One region of the Jeotgalicoccus huakuii genome, then DNA from elsewhere that is predicted to be linked to it. Evidence: riboswitches for the same ligand, from Rfam matches in the RefSeq annotation. Region 1 holds a riboswitch; the other holds the start of a gene.
The links. Region 1 has a riboswitch for S-adenosylmethionine ahead of V6E76_RS01090 (5-methyltetrahydropteroyltriglutamate--homocysteine S-methyltransferase). Riboswitches for the same ligand answer to the same signal wherever they lie in the genome.

Region 2: it holds a riboswitch for S-adenosylmethionine, as region 1 does, so the genes downstream of both, metK (methionine adenosyltransferase) here and V6E76_RS01090 (5-methyltetrahydropteroyltriglutamate--homocysteine S-methyltransferase) in region 1, are expected to answer to the same signal.

The regions. Positions count from the first base shown of each region.
Region 1 covers NZ_JAVIYN010000002.1:15,033-21,163, reverse strand. Annotated here, with positions in the region: gene V6E76_RS01120 (metal ABC transporter solute-binding protein, Zn/Mn family) at 1-407, shown strand, start outside; gene V6E76_RS01115 (hypothetical protein) at 469-963, shown strand; gene V6E76_RS01110 (DUF3219 family protein) at 1,052-1,333, shown strand; gene V6E76_RS01105 (MsnO8 family LLM class oxidoreductase) at 1,335-1,793, shown strand; gene V6E76_RS01100 (hypothetical protein) at 1,783-2,298, shown strand; gene V6E76_RS01095 (MFS transporter) at 2,409-3,584, opposite strand; SAM riboswitch class I at 3,743-3,848, shown strand; gene V6E76_RS01090 (5-methyltetrahydropteroyltriglutamate--homocysteine S-methyltransferase) at 3,940-5,025, shown strand; gene V6E76_RS01085 (ribonuclease H family protein) at 5,085-5,678, shown strand; gene V6E76_RS01080 (hypothetical protein) at 5,687-6,097, shown strand; gene V6E76_RS01075 (Cof-type HAD-IIB family hydrolase) at 6,115-6,131, shown strand, end outside.
Region 2 covers NZ_JAVIYN010000004.1:104,268-110,398, forward strand. Annotated here, with positions in the region: gene menB (1,4-dihydroxy-2-naphthoyl-CoA synthase) at 1-586, shown strand, start outside; gene menE (o-succinylbenzoate--CoA ligase) at 642-2,051, shown strand; gene yidD (membrane protein insertion efficiency factor YidD) at 2,041-2,280, opposite strand; gene ytkD (RNA deprotection pyrophosphohydrolase) at 2,355-2,813, shown strand; gene pckA (phosphoenolpyruvate carboxykinase (ATP)) at 2,870-4,444, opposite strand; SAM riboswitch class I at 4,655-4,757, shown strand; gene metK (methionine adenosyltransferase) at 4,853-6,037, shown strand; gene V6E76_RS03495 (nuclease-related domain-containing protein) at 6,066-6,131, shown strand, end outside.

The sequences.
Region 1 (6,131 bases):
ACTTTCAAGCCTTATCGTCAGAACTCGAGCAACTGGATGAGAAATATAAGGCGACTTTAAAAGATAAAGATAACGCTAAAATTATTGTGCCCCATGCTGCATTTGGTTATTGGGAGCGTTATGGGGTGGAACAATTAGCGGTTTCTGGTTATTCAATGAGTGATGAGCCTTCACAACAACAACTAAAAGAATTGAGTAAGGTGGCTCAGGAAAACAATCTAAGTCATGTACTATTTGAGCAAAATAGTCCAGGCAAAATATCTAAAGTTGTTCAGGACGAAATCGGGGCAGAGGCAGAATATATTCACAATATGGAAGTATTAACTGAAGAAAATATAAGTAATGATGAAGACTATATTTCACTGATGGAGAAAAACTTGCAAGTTTTAGATAAAGTGACTGACTAAGTAACTGTTAACTTCTTTGAATTCGGGTATATTAAATAAAGAATTCTAATGAGGTGACAGGATGAAAGATGACGGTGTGATTTATTTAAGTAGAAAAGATGTGCCTAAAAATTATGATCCGAAGGGCTTTAATTTTACCTTGTTTGGCTTGATTGTCCTCGGTGCATATTTATTGTTCATTATCTTTGATTTGTCATACAGAACTTTTAATAACATTGAAGAAAGTGCCTTTAATCGTGCTTACATCATAGCGATTATTGTATTGGTTGCCCTGGTGATGGGTTTTATCTTCAAGGCGGACAAAGGAGATAAGTATTATCAACTTCATATCTCAGAAAGTGGGATAATTATTAAATTTAGACGTGGTGAAAATGTGCTGATGAAAGAGGATATTACAAATATCACTATAGAGAACGATGTTATCACTGTAATTAAATTTTTAAATGGAGATGAAGTACTTAGAGAATTGAATCATGTTCATCTAAATCATGAGCAGTTTATTTCTCGTTTAAAACAGTATAATTATCCTGTTGAAGATAAGACTAAAGAAGGTTAAATTTATAAGAAAAGGGTATGCATTTTAATAGTAAAAGAATAGTTGTAATGTTATTATTCTTTTTAATGTATTGAAAGGATGGAATAGAATGGCGTACGAGATAATCATGCTCGATGACTTAACTTTAGATGTAAAAGAACTCGTTAGAGATAAAGAAGAGGGTACTGTGAACATCGTTTTCGATGTGGCGAGTGAAGATTATCACCACTTATCAGAACACTTGTATCAAGAGCAATTTCGTGTAAGAATTCCAGGGAATGATAATGAAGAATTCGAAGCGAAGATTGTTAACTTCTCAACATCTCTAGACAACTTGTATGAAGAAGACAATGTTGGAGAGTATAATATTACTTTGAAAGTCATAGATTAATATGCGTATAAGTATATTAGACCAGGCACCAATTTCAACACACATGACAGCAGAAGAAGCACTGGGTAATAGTGTGAAACTTGCAAGTGTTGCTGATCAATTAGGGTATACTCGTTTTTGGTTAGCAGAACACCATGCAATGAAAGGCTTATCCTCAAGTGCACCAGAAGTAACGCTCGGTGCAATTGGGATGATAACTAAAGATATTAGACTAGGCAGCGGTGCAACACTGCTGCCTTATTATAAACCATTAAAAGTGGCAGAGACTTTTAATACACTGCTCGCACTTCACGGTGATCGGATTGATGTCGGCATCGGTCGTGCCCCGGGCGGAGATAACGTTGCCTCTGAAGCACTAAGTGATAATTATCTTGGACATGTCTTTAAGATGCCAGACTTAGTCAGTGAATTAAAAGCATTGTTAATGAACAAGAGAGAACTTGAAGGTTATGCCAGATAGCCAGCATCAAGTCAAAATGTGGATGCTCGGTACCAGTGAAAAAAGTGCGATTTTTGCCAGAGACAATCAGTTGAATTACTGTTATGGGGAATTTATGAGTAGCCAATCGACAGGCGAAGTGCTATCGACCTATAAAGCAGGTAGCAATAATGGAGAAATCATAGTTACGGTCAACACTTTTTGTGGTCAAACATTTGAGGAAGCAGAAAGAATGGCGAGACCTTATTTAGTCAATCAAGCCTTAAAATCTACTGGACGAGAATTTTCTGGTATACCTTCATTTGATGAAGTTTCAGCAATTGAATTGACAGAGGAAGAAGTAGCTGAGTTCAATAAAATCCGTGACAATGTCATCATAGGAGATGCTGATTTTGTACGGGATGAGTTGATGTCATATCAAAGAACTTACGGTGTCGATGAGTTAATGATAGTGACGATTACTCATGACTTTTCCGATAAGGTCAAGAGTTATAAAAGGATTGCAAAAGTGATGTTAAATAAATAAGAAAAGCGTTGAACCTTATAGAGTTCAACGCTTTTTTGTGATGTTGATAATAGTGGGTGGCCCGCTGTAGCGATCACAGAGAGCCGCTAGCAATAAAGATATTAAAAACATTAATTTTCAAAACGGCTTTTATCTTCTATGAAGTGAGTGGCGACCATACATAAAGCGCCAAATACTAACATACCACCGGCGATGAAGGTAATCTCACGGTACGAGAATCCGTTAGTCAATAAGAGTGAACCGAGTGATGCACCGATTGAGTTTGAAAGATTGAAAACTGAAGCAGCCAAAGTACCGGCTAAAGCGGGTGCGGTAACTGCTGCAAAAATAATCTTAGAGTTCAACATTGGTGAAATTCCGAATGTGCCTAAGCCGAATAATCCAGCAGCAAGGTAGGCAAGATAAGGCACTTCTAACATAAAGGTTAAACCGAATAAGACGATGGCTAAGAACAGAATAACCAAAGTCACTGCTCCAGTTAGTTTTCCGGGTTGAATTCGACCGGATGAGAAGTTACCAATAACTGCAAAAGTACCAAACATTAGCATACTAAAAGTGACACCATAGTCTCCCATACCAGCAATGTCTCTTAACATGGGCTCTAAAAACGTATAGGCAGTAAATACACCTGAGTATCCAAAAATAATCGTAATCATTAACATGATGACATTCTTATCTTTTAATGCTGACAATTCACTAGAGACTTTCGGTGCTTCACCTGTCTTATAGTTTGGGGTGAATAGTATGAGTCCAAGTAAGTTGATTATGCCGAGGGTAACGATAATCCAAAAGACGATTCTCCAGTCTAACAAGGCACCAATGTATGAACCAAATGGTACACCGAGCATCACTGCGATGACGAGCCCACCATTTACTAGGGCAACTGCAGCGGTTTTCTTATTTGGTGGAGAAATTGCCATCGCTAAACTCATCATGACACCGAAAAAGGGTGCATGCATAGAAGCTGATAATAAGCGCGATAATAGCAATACTTCAAAATTTGGTGCGGTCGCGGCAACAATATTAGAAACTATAAATATAGAAATTAAAATTATTAAGAGTAATTTCGGAGAAAATCTCAACGTTAATAATCGAATCACCGGACCAAATACAGCAACACTGAGTGCGTAGACACTTAAGAGTAAACCGGTTGTAGAAACTTCAACGTTTAAATCTGCTGCAAATTGAGTTAATAGACCGGTTACGACATACTCAGTCATGCCGACTGCAAAGGCACCGATCATAAAAATTGTAATGACAAGTTGTCTTGAAGCTTGATCCTTCATATTAACCTCCTTATTAAAAGCATAAGAGATATACTATTACACATTAAAAACAAAGTCTATAATATATATGAAGAAAGTGTTTTCACTTAGTGATTCATAAGTTTTTTGACAGAATATTATGGCTAGTGCTAATATAATGTTCAATTAAGTAAATAAAATTCTTATCCAGAGAGGTGGAGGGAACAGGCCCGTCGATACCTCAGCAGCGGACCCTTAGGGGAACTGTGCTAATTCCTTAAAGTTCTTGTGACTTAAAGATGAGAAGATGGACATGTAAAGCACTCCTCTTTTAAATCTTAAACAAGATAGAAGGGGATTTTATTTATTTAAAAACAATATTGAAAGAGGTTATTACATGTCAGCACCATTTAAAGCAGATCACGTAGGAAGTTTATTACGTCCTGCCAGAATACATCAAGCAAGAAAAGACTTTGAAGCAGGTAATATCAGTAAAGACGAATTATTTAAAATAGAAACAGAAGAAATTGAGAAAGTGGTGGATAAGCAAATTGAAGTCGGCCTCAAGGCTGTTACGGATGGCGAGTTCCGCCGCCGTTTTTGGCACACTGACTTTATGGAACATGTTGGTGGCTTTGAAGGCTATATCCCTGAAGAAGGATACTCATTCAATGGCATGAAGACAGAAGCCTATAATATCCGCAACATCGGTAAGATTTCTTTCGATAAAAACCATCCACACGTGAAAGAGTTTATCTTGTTTAAGGAAATCGTTGGAGACAGAGCTGTTCCAAAACAAACCATTCCTTCACCTAACCAATTTTTCAACTATGGTGTACGTAATAAAGAAATCTATCCGGACATTGAAGAATATGCAGATGACATTATTGCAGCTTACCAGGATGCCATCTTGGCATTCTATGATGTCGGTTGTCGCTACTTACAGTTAGATGATGTTTATATTGCAAGACTCAATACAGAAGAAGAACCGTATCAGGAAAGTGGTTATAACCGCGAACAACTTATAGATCTAGCTCTAAGAGTTGTGAACGGCGCCCTAGAAGTGAAACCAGAAGATATGGTAATTACTACCCACCTATGCCGAGGAAACTACCGTTCTACTTGGGCATTTGAAGGATCATATGCCAAGATTGCGCCTGTCTTATTTGCTAAGGAAAATGTTGATGGTTTCTTTTTAGAGTATGATGATGATCGTTCAGGCGATTTTGAACCACTAAAAGAAATTCCTGATGGTGGCCCAGCTGTTGTGCTCGGTTTACTGACTTCAAAAAGTGGTGAATTAGAAGATAAAGAAGTGATCAAAGCGCGTATTGAAGAAGCGACCAATTATGTACCTAAAGAACAGATTCGTTTAAGTCCACAATGTGGATTCTCTTCGACACACCACGGAAATGTTTTAACTGAGGAAGAACAGTGGGAAAAATTACGTTACGTCATCTCACTTGCTGACGAATTATTATAAGGAAACTGCCACTCATGGTACAATCATGAGTGGTTTTATTTATTTAAAGGAGTATCGTTATGGCGAAATATTATGCAGTGCGTAAAGGACATCAAACAGGCATATTCACTAATTGGCCGGACTGTCAAAATGCAGTCAAAGGTTATAGTGGTGCAGAATTCAAATCATTTAAAACAAGACAAGAAGCTGAGAATTTTATCGATAATTTAAAAGATGAAACAGTAGATATTCCTAAAGGTGCCCTTGTGACCTATGTGGATGGTAGTTATGACAAAAGAAGTGAAAAGGCAGGCTTTGGTGCGGTGTTTATAGTGGACGATCATGTTATTCACCAAGCGAGTGAACCGACTGAGGTCGACCCTGAAGTCAATCTTTGGAACGTAACGGCAGAAATAGCAGGTATTCTCTATGCAGTGGAGTGGGCGATTCATCATGACTATAGTGATATATACGTGCACTACGATTATGCAGGATTAGAAAAATGGTATACTGAAGAGTGGAGAGCGAAGAATTCTGTCACTCAAAATTATGTTAAAACGATGCATGAATATAATAAGAAGATTAATATTCATTTCTATAAGGTGGCAGCACATACAGGCGTGGAATTTAACGAACTTGCAGACCAACTCGCTAAACAAGCTGTAAGTCAGTAGGAGAAATTATGCATATACTTTTATTTGTTTTAGTTGCAGGACTATTAATTAAATTTGCGGCAACCTCATTTTTTGACCAAGATAGAATCCATTTTTCATTCGATGAACGACGTTACTTTAATGATGAAGAAGAAACGATTGCAAAGATAATGCGATTAAATCTAGTGATGAAGGAAAGAATATTCTTCATTGTAATGACACTGGTTTACATCACTTCAATCATCTTGTATTTCTCGGGAAATATTACTTTAGGTCTGAGTGCTTTAGTTTTAGTAATCATCTTACAATTACTATTAAATATCATGACGGATTTTCTCTTGTATACAGCTTTTTACGATAAAGCGAATCTGGTTATGATTGTAATTTGGATTATACTGATTGCTGCAGTGATTATTTTATCGAGTATTTATATTATTTAAATCAAAAGAGGTGCCATATGACAGATAAGAAATT
Region 2 (6,131 bases), on a different contig from region 1:
ACGTGGTCATGGTGGTTACGTTGGTACAGATGAAGTGCCTCGTCTAAACGTCCTTGACCTACAACGTCTAATCCGTATCATTCCTAAGCCAGTCATTGCCATGGTTGCAGGTTGGTCAATTGGTGGCGGTAACGTACTTCAGGTTGTGTGTGACTTAACAATCGCTGCGGATAATGCAAGATTTGGTCAGACAGGACCTAAAGTAGGATCATTTGACGCTGGTTATGGTTCTGGCTACTTAGCAAGAATCGTCGGCCATAAGAAAGCACGTGAAATCTGGTACCTATGCCGTCAATACGATGCACAAGAAGCTCTCGATATGGGCTTAGTCAATACGGTTGTACCGCTAGAACGATTAGAAGATGAAACAGTAGAGTGGTGTGAAGACATTATGAAACATTCACCAACTGCCTTACGTTTCTTAAAAGCTGCAATGAATGCAGACACAGATGGACTCGCAGGTTTACAGCAGTTCGCTGGAGATGCAACATTACTTTACTATACAACAGACGAAGCGAAAGAAGGCCGCGATGCGTTTAAAGAAAAACGAGATCCTGACTTCGATCAATTTCCTAAATTCCCATAAAGTTTATAGTATAATCTAACACCCGTCTCTGATGGGTGTTTTTGAGGTGATTTAAGTGTCATATAAATGGCTAGAATCTGCTATGTTGGAAAATCCAGACAAGGTAGCGGTTAAATATAAAGGAAAGACTTTAAACTACAGACAGTTATATATGAAAGCACATGAGCTATCGACTCATTTAGAAACTTTAAATCAAAAAAGAGTCGGGCTTTTAATCGATAACTCTTTTGACTCAGTGATTCTAATACATGGTCTAATGTTACATGGCGTAGAAATGGTATTATTAAATACGCGTTTAACTGGTCATGAAATTAGATCACAGCTTGATGATGTCGTTGTTGATACAGTCATTACGACGGTTCAAGGTGAGATACCCGATACTAAAATGATTCATTTTGATGAGCTATATGATTTGCCATCAGCTACTGCAATGGTGAATCAACCAGATGCGGATGATATATTATCCATTATGTTTACTTCAGGTACCACAGGACGTTCAAAAGCGGTCCCACAAACCTATGGAAATCACCAGGCATCACATAACAATTGCCAGAATGAAATGAATTATAATGAAGACAGTGTATGGATGATGGTAAATCCGATTTTTCATATTTCAGGATTGTCAGTTATGTTTAGAACTGTAATGAGTCAAAGTACTTTAATTTTAGTTAATAAATTTGACCCTGAATCTGTGTGGTCAATCTTAGAAAATGAAAAAGTTAGCCATACTTCAATGGTTCCTGTGATGCTAAAACGCTTATTAAAATTTGAAGGTAAACATTTCCTTGAAGGCATACTGTTAGGTGGGGCGAGTACTACGACTAAATTATTAAAAACAGCAATCGACAAAGGATTACCTGTTTATAATTCATTTGGTATGACTGAAACTTGCTCACAGATTGTTCAAATATCCTCCAATGATAAAAACATTCTAAGTGGAACAGTGGGGAATATTCATACAACTGCAACTGAAATCAAGCTAGATGAATCGACTCATGAACTTTTGATTAAAGGTGACTCTGTCGTTAAGGAATACTTAAATGCAGATATGGATCATACTGATGGGTATTTCAATACAGGAGACGTCGCGAGTATTGATGATGACGGATACATTTATATTCTTGATCGTCGTAATGATTTAATTATTAGTGGTGGCGAGAATATTTATCCGAAAGAAATAGAAGATGTTGTCTATATGCTTGAAGAAGTGAATCGTTGTGTGGTCATTAAAAAAGATGATGACGAGTGGGGGCAGGTTCCCGTTTTACTTCTAGAAGAACCTGTAGATAAGTCCCGTCTATTAAATCATCTTTATGAGCATTTAGCAAAGTATAAAATACCAAGAGAAATACACTATGTTGATGAGATTAAGTTAACATCAACTGGAAAGATATCTAGAACAATTAATAGAAATATGTTTCTAGACCTAGATGAAAAGGTATTGAGAGATAATACTAAGATTTAGATTTTTTCTTCTTTGTATTTATTGGTACCGGATCGAACCCGCCTTCATGGAAGGGATGACATTTAAGAATGCGTCTTGTTGCTAAGTACGACCCTTTGATTGCGCCATGTTCATTTATAGCATCGATTGCATAATTAGAACAAGTCGGGTAGAAACGACAAGTCGGCGGTGACATTGGGGAAATATTTTTTTGATAGAAATGAACTGCTCTGATTAGAATTTTTTTCATTAGTCGATCACCTTTTAATAGTAGTACAGTTATTGTAGGCCGATAATACGTAGACTGCAAGGGGAGGAGTTTAAATGAAAACATTTAAAGATTTTAAAGGACGAGAAGTTACCTTAAAATATGAGTATGTCGATCAGACAGATCATGTGCTAATTATTCCTAAACTTAATAATCAGTTTCTGTTGACGCATCATAAAGAAAGAGGATTAGAATTTCCTGGTGGTAAAGTTGAACAAGGCGAATCACTTGTTGAAGCAGCACAAAGAGAGCTGTATGAAGAAACAGGTGGTTTGGTAGTAAACCTACATTTCGTTGGAACCTACACAGTAAATGATGGTGAAGATACCTTTAGTAAAGCGGCATTCTGTTGTAACATAGAACGCTTGGATGGACTACAAGATTATCATGAGACACTAGGGCCTAAGTTAGTCACACAAATTGAAGATATTGATGATGAAGATAAAAGCGAATTGTTAAAAGATGAATGTATTATTCATCTATATAATGAAGTAAGAGAACATGGTTGTCAGTAAAATAAACGGACCCAACAAAGTATAATTGTTGGGTCCGTTTTGTATATAATTATTGTTTAAAATCCGCCTTTAGCTGCAATTTCTGCAGATTCTTCACCGAATTTTTTGAAGTTCTCAATAAACTGATCTTTTAGTGCTTGTGCTTTCTCATTATAAGCATCTTTCGATTCCCAAGTATTAGCCGGCGCTAAAATTTCTTCAGGAACACCTGTGACAGCAGTAGGGATAGATAATCCAAAGACATCATCTTTAACAAATTCACCAAGTTCTAATTCACCGCTAATTGCGCGTCTAACCATTGAACGAGTGTGTTTGAGATCCATACGCTTACCAACACCGTATTCTCCACCCGTCCATCCTGTATTAACCAGGTAGACGTTAACATCATGCTTATCAATTAATTCACCTAGCATATTTGCATAGACTGTTGCATGTAATGGTAGGAACGGTGAACCGAAACATGTTGAGAATACTGGTTGTGGAGACGTGACACCACGTTCTGTACCTGCAAGTTTCGATGTAAACCCACTCAAGAAGTGATACATTGCTTGGTCTTTAGATAATTTAGAGATTGGCGGTAATACACCAAATGCATCTGCTGTCAGGAAGACAATTGTTTTCGGGTGACCTGCAACTGATGGAATACGTGCGTTATCGATATGGTTAAGTGGGTAAGCGGCACGTGTGTTTTCAGTTAATGCATCATCATCATAATCCGGATTACCTTCTTCATCAATAACAACATTCTCTAAAACAGAGCCAAATTTAATTGCTTCAAAAATTTCGGGCTCTTTTTCTTTTGATAGGTTGATTGTTTTAGCATAGCAACCACCTTCAATATTGAATACCCCATCTTCATTCCAACCGTGCTCATCGTCACCGATTAAATCACGTTCGGGGTCTGCAGATAGCGTTGTCTTACCTGTACCAGATAGACCGAAGAATAGTGCAACGTCCTTGTTCTCTCCAACATTTGCACTACAGTGCATACTCATTACACCTTGTTCAGGTAATAAGAAGTTCATGATAGAGAAGATGGATTTCTTCATTTCTCCACCGTACTCAGTACCACCAATAAGAATTATTTTCTTCTCTAATGAAACGAGTACAAATACTTCTGATTTTGTACCATCTACAGCAGGGTCTGCTTTAAAAGTTGGTGCAGAGACAATTGTAAATTCAGGATCGATCGCTAATGCTTCTTCCTTAGTCTCAGGACGAATGAACATAGTTTTAGCAAACATGTTGTGCCAACTGAATTCATTCACAACTTGTAGTTTAAGTTGAGTCTGAGGATCAGCACCAGCATAGCCATTAAAAACAAATAACTCTTCTTTTTCATTTAAGTATGTAGTAACTTTTTCAAACAAATTGTCGAATATCTCTTCGGAAATTGGTTGGTTAACGTCTCCCCAATCGACTTTATTTTCAGATACGCTATCTTTTACGACAAAACGATCTTTAGGGCTACGGCCTGTATATTCACCAGTTTGAGCACGTAGGGCACCAGTGTTTGTTAATGTAGCTTCACCACGTCGTAAAGAAGCCTCTACTAGTTCACTGTTTGATAGTTGTTTGTGTGTTGAGGATTTAGCGACTAAGTCCTCGATTAAACTCTTGTGATTAACCATGATTCGCCTCCAAAAATATTTGAATTAAAACGCATTATTTAGAAATTAGTATAACACATTACTTTTTACGATAACACTATAATAAGAGCACATCTATAAGTAATGATGCACATTTCTAATTTAAGAAATAAATTTAACTTATTATATTAGTTTGATTTGGTCTAAATCTTGATTATCACATATCAATATTGTAATATATAGCTAAGTTATCTCTTATCAAGAGGTGGTGGAGGGATCAAACCCTGTGAAGCCAGAGCAACCTCCTTTTCAAGAAAGGTGCTAAAGAATGCAGAGTAATTCTGAGCGATAAGGGAAAAGGGCGAGCCTTTTTCTCTATGTTTATGTGGAGAATAAGGCTTTATTTTTTGCTTTAGGAGATAGCTAATTTAGCTATAAAGGAGAATTTTAATGTCAGAAAGAAAGTTATTTACATCAGAGTCAGTCACAGAGGGACACCCAGACAAAATTGCAGATCAGATTTCTGATGCGATTCTGGATGCAATTTTAGAAGGAGATCCATATGCAAGAGTGGCATGTGAAACTGTAGTTAATACAGGTCTTGCTTTAATTGTAGGGGAGATCAGTACTGAAACTTATGTAGATATTCCTAAGACAGTTCGTGAAACAGTTAAGGAAATAGGCTATGTGGATGCTAAATACGGTTTTGATTATAAGACGATGTCAGTATTAACTGGTATTGATGAACAGTCAGAAGATATCGCAGTTGGTGTTAACAATGCTTTTGAAACGAGAGAATCACAAGGGGTTTCAACTGGTGCAGGTGACCAAGGTTTAATGTTCGGATTTGCAACTAACGAAACGAAAGAATTCATGCCTTTACCTATTGCACTTGCTCACAAAATTTCAAGACGTCTAACAGAAGTAAGAAAAGATAAGACGATTTCTTATTTAAGACCGGACGGTAAGTCTCAAGTGACAGTTGAATATGATGAAGCGGGTCAGCCGCTCCGTGTGGATACGATTGTTATCTCAACTCAACATCATGAGAACATACCTGCTTCTGAAATATATGATGATTTATTAGAGCATGTGATTAAAGCAGTTGTACCTGAACATCTTTTAGATGATGAAACTAAATACTTCATCAATCCAACAGGTCGTTTTGTAATCGGTGGTCCACAAGGGGATGCTGGCTTAACGGGTCGTAAAATTATAGTGGATACTTACGGAGGATATGCACGTCATGGTGGCGGTGCATTCTCTGGAAAGGATCCAACAAAAGTGGACCGTTCAGCAGCTTATGCAGCCCGTTATATTGCTAAAAATATTGTAGCGAGTGGTATTGCTGATAAGTGTGAAATCCAATTAGCATATGCAATTGGGGTATCTCAACCGGTATCTATCTCTGTTGATACATTTAAAACAGGACAATATGATGAAAATAAAATTGTTGAAGTCATTAGAGCACTGTTTGATTTGTCACCAGATGGAATAATAGATATGTTAAACTTAAGAAAGCCAATTTATAAACAGACTGCAAGCTATGGCCATTTTGGGCGCTCAGACATTGACTTACCTTGGGAAAGATTAGATAAGGTCGATGCGCTTAAAGAATTATTAAGAAATCGCTAAGTGAGCACTGTTGGAAAGTAGGAATGTTATGAACACGGAAATCTTTACGAATCCCATTTTTATTGCGATTGCTGTCGTTCTTCTTATAGTAGTA